DNA from 4 places in the Pseudoalteromonas distincta genome. Region 2 is predicted to be linked to each of the others. Evidence: predicted binding sites of a transcription regulator. Region 2 holds the regulator's gene; each other region holds the start of a gene.
What was found. Region 2 encodes sigma-54, which starts transcription at its own class of promoters, with help from an activator protein. Its sites were predicted from a motif close to GTTGGCACGNNNNTNGNNT; they were not measured.
Positions count from the first base shown of each region.

Region 1: flgJ (flagellar assembly peptidoglycan hydrolase FlgJ) is a predicted target of sigma-54. The motif match lies at 2,095-2,113, and genes of this name have one in related genera.
Region 3: FFU37_RS12505 (DUF2726 domain-containing protein) is a predicted target of sigma-54. The motif match lies at 2,128-2,146, and genes of this name have one in related genera.
Region 4: FFU37_RS13670 (LiaF domain-containing protein) is a predicted target of sigma-54. The motif match lies at 1,861-1,879, and genes of this name have one in related genera.

Region 1 is NZ_CP040558.1:721,894-725,076, reverse strand. Features, by position in the region: gene flgK (flagellar hook-associated protein FlgK) at 1-1,040, opposite strand, end outside; gene flgJ (flagellar assembly peptidoglycan hydrolase FlgJ) at 1,042-2,058, opposite strand; gene FFU37_RS03125 (flagellar basal body P-ring protein FlgI) at 2,224-3,183, opposite strand, start outside.
Region 2 is NZ_CP040558.1:342,559-345,741, reverse strand. Features, by position in the region: gene lptB (LPS export ABC transporter ATP-binding protein) at 1-666, shown strand, start outside; gene FFU37_RS01475 (RNA polymerase factor sigma-54) at 736-2,235, shown strand; gene hpf (ribosome hibernation promoting factor) at 2,262-2,549, shown strand; gene ptsN (PTS IIA-like nitrogen regulatory protein PtsN) at 2,554-3,006, shown strand; gene rapZ (RNase adapter RapZ) at 3,025-3,183, shown strand, end outside.
Region 3 is NZ_CP040558.1:2,805,939-2,809,121, reverse strand. Features, by position in the region: gene FFU37_RS12515 (cobalamin biosynthesis protein CobD/CbiB) at 1-661, opposite strand, end outside; gene mtnN (5'-methylthioadenosine/S-adenosylhomocysteine nucleosidase) at 662-1,369, opposite strand; gene FFU37_RS12505 (DUF2726 domain-containing protein) at 1,492-2,088, opposite strand; gene folE2 (GTP cyclohydrolase FolE2) at 2,204-3,124, opposite strand.
Region 4 is NZ_CP040558.1:3,055,848-3,059,030, reverse strand. Features, by position in the region: gene suhB (inositol-1-monophosphatase) at 1-445, opposite strand, end outside; gene FFU37_RS13675 (VOC family protein) at 689-1,105, shown strand; gene FFU37_RS13670 (LiaF domain-containing protein) at 1,144-1,812, opposite strand; gene FFU37_RS13665 (BON domain-containing protein) at 2,141-2,707, shown strand; gene FFU37_RS13660 (YqaE/Pmp3 family membrane protein) at 2,780-2,938, shown strand.

The sequences.
Region 1 (3,183 bases), 380 kb from region 2:
CCTGGCTCTACTGTTGCAGTCATACCGGCAGTACCGGTGTTAGCTTGATATGCATAAGCGCCAACGGTAGGTATATTAAAAATATTACCCCCTAGCTGACCTGTTGCATCCATACCCAATTTGTTTTGCTCGTTAAATGCATCAGCTATCGCTAAGCCCATTTGACCAATTTGGTTTTGCGCAGGGACTAATATGTCATCTCTAAAAGCAAGTAAGCCGCCAATTTTGCCTTTAAGCTTACTTACATCAACTTCAAGCGGCACAGCTTTGCCACCATTAACATCAAGCGTGAATTCTTTAAAATTAGGATCAGGATCGCCCGTCATCGAAAATAAGTTAAATGCGCCATTTTGCATAACAACTGCTTCGCCTGTGCCCATAAAAACGAGTTTTTCGCCATTTGGACCATCAAGCGTTTCTATGTCTATTAGCTCTGATAAGTCGCGTATTGCTTTATCGCGTTCGTTATAGGTAGAGCTGGCATCTGCGGCGTTATTAGTACCATTAACGGCTGCTATATTTTGATTTAGCGTGCTAATACTTTGAATGAGTGAGTTTGCTTCATCTGAAAATATTTCGAGCTGCTCGTTTACTATACTTTTTTGATCAAGCACGATGCCCGAAAGCCTATCCATTTGATCAATTAAGCTTTGCGCATCTGTCATTACTAATGAGCGGGCAACAGTAGATGAGGGCTGATTTAGCGCTTCTTGCACATTATTAAATAAAGAGTTAATACCAGTCGAAAGGTTGTTCGACTCTTCAGAAAAAATAGTATCAACTCGATTAGCCTCAGTAATAAACTGATCGAAAAACGATTTATTAGAGGTGTCACGATTTAGCTGTGACTGAGCAAACTCGTTTAGTAATCGGTATGTTTCGCCTCGCCCTACTTGGTTGTCAACCATAGTAGTAAACTCTGTACGCTCACGCACATAGCCTTCGGTATTTACATTGGCGATATTTTTACTTGTCGTTTGCAGTAGCTCCGAGCTTGATCTAACCCCAGAACTGGCAATGTTTAATAAATTAAACGACATGTTACTCTACTCCTTGGCGGATCACGTTTGCCGCAATGTCTTTTAGCTGACTGCTATTGAGCACTTTTTTTATTTTGCTGGCGTAATTTGGATCGGTTGCATAACCTGCTTTTTGTAATGAATCTAAAAAGTCGTTTGGTTTAGCTGTATTTTGTAATGCTTCTTTGTAGCGTGGGTTTTGCGTTAAAAAATCAACGAAGTCGTTCACGCTGTCTTTAATTGAGTCGTAGGCTCTAAAGCTGGCTTGTTTTTTAACGGGTGTACCTTGCTCAAACTCAAGCGTTATTTTGCTTGCTTTATCGCCTTCCCAGCTTTTATCTGACTTAATATTAAATAAGTTATTTGAGCTGCCACCGTCACTTTTGTTAATAATGTGCTTACCCCAACCGGTTTCAAGTGCCGCTTGTGCAACCATTACCGCAGGATTTAAACCAATTTTTTGCGCTGCAGTTTTAGCGTGTTCCCACACTGAACTTACAAACTCTTCTGCATTTTTAAATGTTGGGCTATCGGTTTTAGTCTCTGCAGTATCGACTTTAGGCTCAGCAATATCGGCTTTAGTACTCTTAACGATAAGATCGGGTTGCTTATTTTTTTGCTCATGAGGAAGAGCAGAACCGACTTGCGTATCGCTAAAAATATCGTTGGTTGTTCTAAGCACCGAGCCTGGCATAAAGTTTTTAGACTCAGGCGATAACTGCTGAACTATTAAATCGGCAAGGCCTAACGAGCCATTTGATGAAAGCTCTGTTGAAAGTTGCTGATCGTGCATTTCTTCAAAAAACTTTACGCCACTTGAATTAAATGGGCTGTCTTTGTCTTCAAACGCTTCGTTAGCTTTGCGCATTCCTTTGAGCAACATTTGCGTAAAAATAGCTTCAAATTGTGCGGCCGCTTTTTTGAGCGCAGCTTTAGAGGCATCAGTTGATGCATCGCCACTCGTTAAGGCTTCTTTACGAAGTGAATCTAAGTTGCCTAAATCAAAAAAGTTTTGTTTATCGAGATGATTAGTTTCCATCGGCTTTTTGACACAAAATGAATAATGCAGTTAAAAATGCAAAAATTGAGCCACTACCGATAAAACAAGGAAGATAAAAATAATAAACTTAAGTTGCTGTAAATAAAAAGCCCTAATTTCAAAAATATAGGGCTTAAGTAATACGTTATTTAATGGCCTGGGTTATTATATAACAACTAACTGTCCGTTAATTGCGCCAGCTTCTTTTAGTGCTTCTAAAATAGCCATTAAGTCACCAGGCGCTGCGCCTACTTCGTTAATTGCGCGAACTAAATCGTCAAGGCTTACACCTGGATTAAATACAAAGGCACGCGAGTCATCTTGGTTTACATCAATAATACTTTGCTGCGTGACAACTGTATCACCGTTTGCTAGCGGATTTGGTTGTGACACGTTTTGTTGTTCTGCAATTGTTACTGTTAAGCCACCGTGAGTTATAGCCGCAGGCTGAAGCTTAACGTTTTTGCCAATGACAATTGTACCGGTGCGCGAGTTAACTATAATTTTAGCGGCCATATCAGCTGGTTTAAATTCTAAGTTTTCGAGTGTTGATAAGTACGATACACGCTGGGATGCATCGCGTGGTGCTATAACACGAATAGAAACAGAATCTATTGCTTGTGCGCTATTTGGGCCAACTAAGTCATTAATTGTTTTTTCTAGGCGTTTTGCCGTTGTAAAGTCTGGGCGGTTTAAATTAAAAGTAATGTAATCGCCTTGCATAAATGGGCTTTCCACGGCGCGCTCAACTGTAGCGCCATTTGGTATACGGCCAACTGTAGGGGTGTTAATTACAACTCTACTGCCATCAAGGCCTTGTGCGCCTAAGCCACCGACAATTAAACTACCTTGTGCAATTGCATACACGTTACCATCTACACCTTTTAAAAAAGTTTGTAGTAAAGTACCGCCACGTAAGCTGCCTGCACTACCAATAGAAGAAACCGTAATATCTATTGTTTGCCCGGGCTTTCTAAATGCAGGTAATTCTGCATGTACAGCAACAGCGGCAACATTTTTAATTTTAGGACTTTGAGTTGAAGGTAGCGTAATACCAAAGCTGTTCAACATGCCTCTAAAACTTTGTTGTGTGTATGAGTTTTGCTCGCCGGTGCCCGGTAAACC
Region 2 (3,183 bases):
AACGTCGGCCTTGAAGTACAAGCTGGCAGTATAGTTGGCTTACTTGGCCCTAACGGTGCTGGTAAAACAACGACTTTTTATATGATTGTAGGGCTTGTTCCTAGCGACAAAGGTAAAATATCTATTGATGATAACGATATTACTCTTTTACCTATGCATAGTCGTGCTAGATTAGGCATAGGCTACTTACCACAAGAGTCATCGATTTTTAGAAAGCTGACTGTTTATCAAAACTTAATGGCCATTTTAGAAACGCGCAAAGAACTAAATAAACAAGCCAGAGAAGACACACTCAATAACTTATTAGATGAATTTAGCATACAACACATTCGTGATAGCCAAGGTATGGCATTATCGGGTGGAGAACGTCGTCGTGTAGAAATAGCACGAGCACTGGCAGCAGATCCTAAATTTATATTACTGGATGAACCGTTTGCCGGTGTTGACCCTATTTCGGTATTAGATATAAAGAAAATAATAGAACATCTTAAAAATCGTGGGATTGGTGTCTTAATTACCGACCATAACGTAAGAGAGACCCTTGATGTTTGTGAAAAAGCCTACATTGTTTCTCATGGGGAGCTGATTGCATCAGGTACTCCAGAACACGTATTAAATGATAAAACAGTACGCGATGTTTACTTAGGCGAGCAATTTAGGCTGTAACATTTACGCCATGTCTTTAAGCATCTGCTAGTATTAATTATAACAACATAAAAGGATTGTTAGAGATACATGAGGCAATCACTACAGCTGCGCATGGGCCAGCAACTTACAATGACTCCACAGTTGCAACAAGCTATTCGTTTGTTGCAACTCAGTACATTGGATCTCCAGCAAGAAATACAAGAAGCTCTCGACAGTAATCCACTATTAGAGGTTGAAGAGGCAGACTATTCTGAAGACGCTGCTGGTAAAAACGAGCAAAAAGCTGATACCGATGACATAACTGTTAGCGCATCTGCTGATGATGCTCCGAGCGAATACGAACAAGATACTGGTGAAGCACTTGCAAAAGACACGCTAAGTGACGACATGGCTATGGATGTTAGTTGGGATGAGTACATGAGTGCCGCTCCTGCAGCCTCATCAGGTCCAATGCCTGAAGATGAATCTATATACCAAGGCGCCTCTACTGAAACGCTCCATGAGTATTTAATGTGGCAATTACAACTAACGCCATTTAGCCCTACCGATGAAGCCATCGCTATTGCGATTGTAGAAGCTGTCGATGATTCAGGTATTTTAACTCTCAGTTGCGAAGAAATTTTAGAAAGCTTTAATCAAGAAAACGAAGATGATAACGAAGTTGAACTTGATGAAATTGAAGCGGTATTAAAACGCATCCAACTGTTTGATCCTGTTGGTATTGCTGCACGTAGTTTACAAGAGTGTTTGTGTATTCAGCTTAATCAATTTGATAAAGAAACACCTTACATTAATGAAACGAAAATGATTTTAACCGAGCATATTGATCTATTAGCAGCTCGCGACTATCGTACATTAATGAAAAAAACTAAGCTCAAAGAAGAAGAGCTTAAAGAAGTAATGACACTAATACATACTCTCAACCCAAAACCTGCAGATACTATTGTAAGGGAAGAATCTGAGTATGTTATTCCTGATGTGTCAGTTAAAAAAATTAAAGGCCGCTGGGTTGTTGAATTAAACCCAGATAGCATGCCTAAAATTCGTGTTAATAGCCAATACGCGGCAATGTCTCGCACTGTAAAATCAAGTGGCGACAGCCAGTTTATTCGCTCACATTTACAAGAAGCTAAATGGTTTATTAAAAGCTTAGAAAGTAGAAACGACACGCTATTAAAAGTTACTAATTGTATTGTTAAGCAACAACAAGGCTTTTTTGAACATGGCCCTGAAGCCATGAAACCAATGGTTTTAAATGATGTCGCTGAAATGGTAGAAATGCACGAATCGACAATTTCACGCGTAACTACTCAAAAGTACATGCATACACCCCGTGGTATATTTGAGCTTAAATACTTTTTCTCAAGCCATGTAAGTACTGAAAACGGTGGTGAATGTTCATCTACAGCAATACGTGCGCTTATCCGAAAATTAATCGCAGCAGAAAACTCAGCAAAACCATTGAGTGATAGCAAAATAGCGGATATATTGGCTGAGCAAGGAATTAAAGTAGCAAGACGTACAATCGCAAAATACCGCGAATCTCTTGCTATTCCACCGTCAAATCAGCGTAAAAGTCTGATTTAAGACGCTAAACTAAGAGGGTAATGCTTATGCAACTAAACTTAACTGGTCGTCACGTAGAATTAACCGATTCACTAAGAGACTATATTAATACTAAATTTGCGAAGCTTGAAAGACACTCTGATCATATAAATAATGTTCATGTCATTCTCGATGTAGAAAAATTAAATCAAAAAGCAGAAGCCACAATACACGTAAGCGGTGCTGAGCTATTTGCCTCTACAGAACATCAAGATATGTATGCCGCTATTGACTCGTTGATCGACAAGCTCGATCGCCAAGTAATCAAACACAAAGAGAAGCTTGCTCGACACTAATATGATGAAATTAAGTTCACTTATATGCCAGGACTGCAGCAAAGCTGCGGTCCTTTTTAATAGCAAAAAAAGAATTTTAGAGTTCATTAGCGAACTTGCTCACGACAAACTTCCGTATTTACCGCAACAAGATATTCTTAATGCTTTAATGAGCAGAGAGAAATTAGGTAGTACAGGTATAGGGCGTGGCATTGCTATTCCTCATGGAAGAATGAGCGGTGCAGAAGAGCCTTTGGCTTTAGTGCTCGTTAGCGAAACTCCAATAAACTTTGATGCAATCGATAATCGCCCTGTTGATATTTTTGTCGCACTCATCGTACCAGATGGCGATAACCAACAGCACTTAAAGACTCTAGCAACCATTGCTGATAAACTAAACAACAAAGATTTTTGTAAACAGTTACGCAGTGCAAAATCTGATACTGAGCTTTACCAAGTTATTGTCGATCAATCATAGTTTTATAAAGGGTGTTAAATGGAGTTAATTATCATAAGCGGCCGTTCTGGTTCTGGAAAGTCGGTTGCTTTGCGCGTTGTAGAAGATTTAGGTTATTATTGCGTAGATAATATTCCAGTAAACCTACTACCTTCATTAGTTCGCAGTGTGTCTGATAGCTACGATAAAATTGCTGTT
Region 3 (3,183 bases), 1.3 Mb from region 2:
CAATAGTTAAAGCGAGTAAGCGCATCGGAATATATTCAATAATAAACAAGAGTGTTTTAAGCGGTTTTAAAAAGTAACTATTTGGGGGGATATCACTACGCCATGCTTGTTGTATTAAGGTAAGTAACCGATAGGCAAGGGCAGCTATAGGGCCAAATGCTAAAAATATAAATATGACTACGAAATAGTATCGAGCGGTGCGCAGTATTAAGCTCTCAATTAATGCTTTGATAATACCAGCTGATGAAAGTCTATTAACTTCACGGGCAAGCAGTGGCTTTAGTAATTCGCGCGCTGTGGATTTTTGATTTTGTTTAGTTAGCTTTGCAATGCGAAGTGCTTTTTTATCAATGCTCTTACTTTCTAAGCATAAGTATAAAATAAGGCCAGCGAGTAATTCAGGATAAAAAGCAAACTCGAGTAGCAACACTACAATAATGAGAATGACACTTAAAATTAGTGAGCTTGCGAGTATAGCTGCCAAATATTGATAGCTTTTAGGTTCTTTGCTTTTGTATATACGTTTGCCAATAGCACTAAAAACAGCCTTTAACGCCGTATTAGGATGATACCAGCTAATAAGGGGAATAAAGCGCTCAGCAAGGAGCGCTAGTATAAAGGCAATAAAGTCCAAGTGATTTTGAACAATATTGCTAAGCATTTACAGAGATACTGCTGTAAGCTTTTCTAAAAGTGCAACAACCATTTTAGATGAGTTGATTGATGCTGTTTCTAGGTATTCTTCAAATGATTGTGGTGACTCTTTACCAGCAATATCAGACATTGAGCGAATTACAACAAATGGTGTGTTTAGCGTAAAACACGTTTGTGCAATTGAAGCGCCTTCCATTTCAACAGCAAGCATTGTAGGAAAATCACTACGTGCTTTATCAATGCGTATAGGGTCACACATAAATGTGTCACCAGTACAAATTAAGCCAACGAGTGTTTTAACATCACTGATTTGTTCGATAGTTTGCTGTGCTGCTTCAACTAATTTAGGGTGTGCTGCAAAGCCTGCCGGCATTTGTGGTACTTGGCCAATTTCGTAGCCAAAAGCAGTTACGTCTACATCGTGGTGACGTACTTCTGACGAAATTACGACATCGCCAACACTAAGAGAAGGATCGAATCCACCGGCTGAGCCTGTGTTAATTATGCAATCAGGTTTGAAGTTATCGATAAGTAAGGTAGTTGCAATAGTTGATGCGACTTTACCAATACCAGATTGAACAAGTGTCACCGTGTTACCAGCCAACTCGCCAGTATAAAAAGTGAAACCTGCTTTAGTTAAAATTTGTGGGTTTTGCATAGCTTCACGTAAAATTTTAACTTCTGGCTCCATTGCGCCAATAATACCAACATTCATAAAGTTTAATTCCTGAGTTTGAATCACTTGATTATACGTGAAGTTAGCAATAAAAAACAAAAAAGCGAGCTTGTTTATGAGCTCGCTTTAAATACTTTTTAGGAGAGTATTTAATTCGTTTTTTAAATTTCAGCTAACGCCGTGGTTTGCGCTTTAGCTTGAGAAGGTGAAAGTACCGCTGGCTTATGTGAGCGATTACGAACAGGGCGCTGAGTTTGTGTTGCTGCAGGCTTACCAAGTTTAAACATAATTGCATCGCGTACTTCAGAAGGGCGGTAGCCCGATTTAACTTTCATACGAATATGTGGAATGCCCGCAGACTCTAGTGCACCGTTTACAAACCAGTCGCGTTGAGCTTTGTGGCCATCTTTGTTGGCATTGTTAACTAGGTCAACAGCAGCAATGATTGTTAGTTTTTCTTTATCGATTAATACAAAGTCGAGTTGCTTATTTTTAGCTTTAGCTAAAGCAGCACGTTTAGACTTTACTGAAAGGCCTTGCTTACAGTCAATAACGTCGATTAACTTAACGCGACTAACAATTTTATATTGATCGCCAACAGCACGCTCTAGAAGATTTAAAAAAGCGCCTTCAACCTGCGTAAAAACAGTTTGCTTGCGAGTAAAAGGATACGGGTTTCCGCCATCGTCATTAAATTTTGACGCAACAACAGAGGCCCCGACAACTAATACTAGGATTAATAATAAAGCGAATTCCATACGGTAACTCCATAACAACAAATTGACACTGCTCAAACAAAGCAATTTACGTGCCTAAAAAGTATAGGTTATAAAATAATTACCGACTGGTTTACAAGCAATAGCTACACAGCGATTAAGCTTTGTAGCCTCCTTTAATACCTTTTACTGCAATAGCTACAGCATCGTGCGCATGCAGTGACTCATAGTGGTTTATTTGCAGCCAATAATCACTGTAATTGTTTGCCTCTAGCAATGCTTTAATTTTACGCGCTGCGTCTTCACAAAACATAAGGTTTTGACCATTCAAACGGGCAAATTCTTGCTCATCTTCACGTTTTACTGCCGCTTGTACTGGTGTTTTAAGCTCAGCTTCAAGAGTGTTAATTAGCGTAACTACGTCAAATTCTTGAATGTTGCTATCAAGCTTTACTTTTACGTTGGCAATAGAGCGCTGCGAGTGGGGAGTCGCTACAATGCCTTGTGTAGTGCCTAGCCATTCGTGCACATCTTTTTGGCTTAACGTTTCTTGGTTAAACTTTTCGTTAAACGCGTTTTGTATAAGCTGGCGCGCAAGTGCAGCAGAGCATGGGCACGTTGAAGAATAAGTAACATCTACGGTTAGCTCGTAGCTAATAACGTTATTTTCAATTGTACTGGTAAGTACAACTGGGTAGCTTTTCCAGCCCGCTTTACCACTTAATAGTGACTTACGGCGTAGCGGTAATTCAAATTTAAATTCAATTTGTGCTTTATCGCTCAGCCCTTCGTGGCTAGTTATAAAGGTATCGAGTGCCTGCGCTATCGTTTGCGGATTGACTTGCTGCTCGGTTGAAAGCAGATCAAGTGCCAAAAATAGACGTGACATATGAATGCCTTTGGCATCTTCTTTATGTAAATTTACAAATGCACGAGCTTTGGCGTTTACTGTAACTGGAGATAAGTCTCGGGATTCAAAAATAAATGGCAGTTCTATTTCGCCCATGCCAACCCAGTCTAATTTACCTGTTTGTAAAGCGGGTGCAGTGTCTGCTATATCTGGCATATTGGTTTGCATGTGCGCTACTCGTATTTTGGGGATAATAAAGCGGGGCATTTTACACTAAATAATTTATT
Region 4 (3,183 bases), 1.0 Mb from region 2:
CAAGAACCGTAGTTTTGCTAACGCGCAGACGTTTACTGTTTAACTGAGTGCCTTGACCGCGAGATGCAGTGAAAAGCTCACCACGAATTGGATCATAAATAACAGCTTGGTCTAAACGACCTTTAACTTTAAGTGCGATAGAAACCGCGTAATGAGGGATACCTTTGATGAAGTTAGTTGTTCCATCGATAGGATCTACAATCCATTGGTAATCATCATCCTTGCCTTTATGCTCACCTAGTTCTTCACCAACAATTGAGTGAGTAGGGTAAGACTGTAAAATAGTGTCACGAATTACGGCTTCGGCTTCTTTATCAATGTTAGTTACTAAGTCGTTAGCGCCTTTTTGTTGCACTTCAACTTTTGATAAATCTTCACTTGCGCGAAGTAAAATTTTGCCTGCGTTGCGCGCAGCGCGAACCGCAATGTTTAACATTGGATGCATGGTATTACCTTTGGGTTGTAAAAGAACGTTTATATATTTCAGCCGGCGTATTTTAGCGACTTTTGCCATAAAGTAAACAATAAACCCCAAATACTTGTGTTTGTTTTTTATACAAGATTGAAAAGTTTAAATATTTTTAAAAAATAATTATCTGCATTTAAATAAATTAATTTTAAATAACACTTTACCTAAAGTTAACTTGAGGTTTTATCGTACTCCTAACTTAACTGAGAGGATAACACTATGTATTTAGAGCACGTAAACTTAGTCGCGAGTGATATAGATAGTATGCTTACATTTTATCGCGCTGTATTTCCACATTGGTCAATCAGAAGTGAAGGCAGAGGCGATTGGCATGGAAAACCAAGACGCTGGGTACACTTTGGAGATGACACGCATTACATCGCGATAAGCAATCATGGTGAGGGTGAAAACAGAAATTTATCGGGCCATCAAATTGGTTTTGCACACTTTGCTTATGTAACAAATAACTTAAGCGCAGTAGTAATGCGCTTAAATAAAGCGGGTTTTACTCTAAGCAAGCAAGGTAGCGAGAATCCATTTAGGAAAAACGTTTACTTTATTGATCCTGCAGGGTTTGAAGTTGAGTTTGTAGAGTATTTAAGTGATATACCAAGCGAGCGAAATAACGATTTATAATAAAATACTAAGCAGCACGCTAAAGTGCTGCTACTCAATTATAGTGAGCGGTTATTATTACCCGTGCCAAACTGGGTTTTTAGCTCATTTGCAAAGCTTATAAATTTTTCTTTAATTGTGCGCTTTATTTTCACCTCAACCGAGCCCATTACTGCCTTTCCTTCAATATGAATTGTAGGGCCTTGGCGTTTGTTAAGCGACACAGATTTATTTTCAAGGCTACTTAAAATACAAAACATTTTAGACACTACATTGACATGCTCTGGTACGTAAATTTCATCGCTACCAAAAATACAGTTAACGTGAATAGTTACATTTTGATGCGCAAAAATGGCATCGGTAAAATCAAGCACCACCGATCCCATAAAGTTACTCAAATATATATTTTTTGGCACAACCCACTGACCACTTCGCTCGTTAGATCCTAAAATACTGCGTAATGTAAAATCATCATCACTGTTTTGCTGTGCACTATAATGTGGTGTAAATTGCGATTGTTTTTCTGCTTTATATTGCTGATCGGTATTAAGTGTTAAGTCTTCTACTAAGGCTAGCAGTGCTTCGTTATTAGGTGCATCCATCGCATTATCTAAACGTCTTTCAAATGCATCAACAGAAATAACACCATGACTGTAATTATAAATTAATTGATCAATCACTTGTTCGCGTACTTGCTCTATTGGGCGGTCTTCAACTTTTACAGACATGAGTTATTCCTTCTTATATTTACTATTGATACTGCTCTCGTAGTTAGGCTGCAAACCGCGTACCAAATATAATTTCATTAATTATCAATTGGTTATTTTTTAACGGTGTTTTTTGTTTTGTTATATTAACGATAGATTAACCAAAAGAGCAATTATCTAGCTATTTTCACTATTTGAGAAAGTTTTACCGAGTAGCCTGTAAATAGTTACACAAACATAGATAAGGTTTTATCTCTTAATTAATTCAAGTTATTGAATTTTAAGTGTAAATAAAGTTGGCCTGAAGCTCGCATTAGTTAAAGTGTCTTTAATCAAAAGGAGAAAGATTATGAAAACATTTAACAAATCTATTATCGCAGCTCTAGTTCTTGGTACTACGGCTATGGGTGCCCAAGCAAACAGCTGGGAAAACGAAAGTAAAGATGCTTGGATTGATGGTAAGGCAGAAACCGTTCTACTTATGAACACTAATCTAAACAACTTTGACATTAACACTGATGTAAAAAATGGCAAGGTAGTACTTACAGGTAAAGTTAATAGCGAACTTGATAAAGAGCTAGCAGAAGAACTTGTACTTAGCCTAGATGGTGTAACTGATGTTGATAACAGCCTTACAGTTGTTAAAAGCATGGACACCGAAGATAAAAGCAACGACATGATGGACGATGATGATAACGACCTAACGGACGCTAAAATCACCACTGTAATCACAACTCGCTTCCTGTTTGACTCAGAAGTAGGTGGTACAGACATTGATGTTGATACCGACAACGGTGTGGTAACTCTGAATGGCTCTGTAGAGTCTGAAGCTGAAAAGCAACTAGCAGTTAAAATTGCTAAAAATGCTGAAGATGTTCGCGACGTAGTCGATAAACTAGCTATTGTTGCTGAATAATACAGTATAGTTAAGGCCCAGTAATGCTGGGCTTTAAGTCTTTTCAATGTTTAATTTAAATGGAGTTTGATCATGGATATTATTCGTATAATACTTTCGGTTTTATTACCGCCATTAGGTGTGTTTTTGCAAGTTGGCTTAGGTATGCATTTCTGGTTAAATATTCTATTAACACTGCTAGGTTATTTCCCAGGGTTAATACATGCAATCTACATTATTGCGAAAAAATAATGACAGATTATATATTGTGTAAGCCGAGTACTGAGGTTTAGCTAAATACTTCAGTACCGATCGGCTCACAATATTAGTTTTTAGAGAGTTTTTAGATAGTTTTTAGGTTAAATCCAATTTTTAAAGCTCTTCAACCCATTAATTCACTTCCTTAACTCACTCCCAATATTATTTTAAAACTATACTTATTGTTTACTAATAAGCTTTCCAGCTAACAGTCGCGCTCAGATTCTGACTTGATGCCA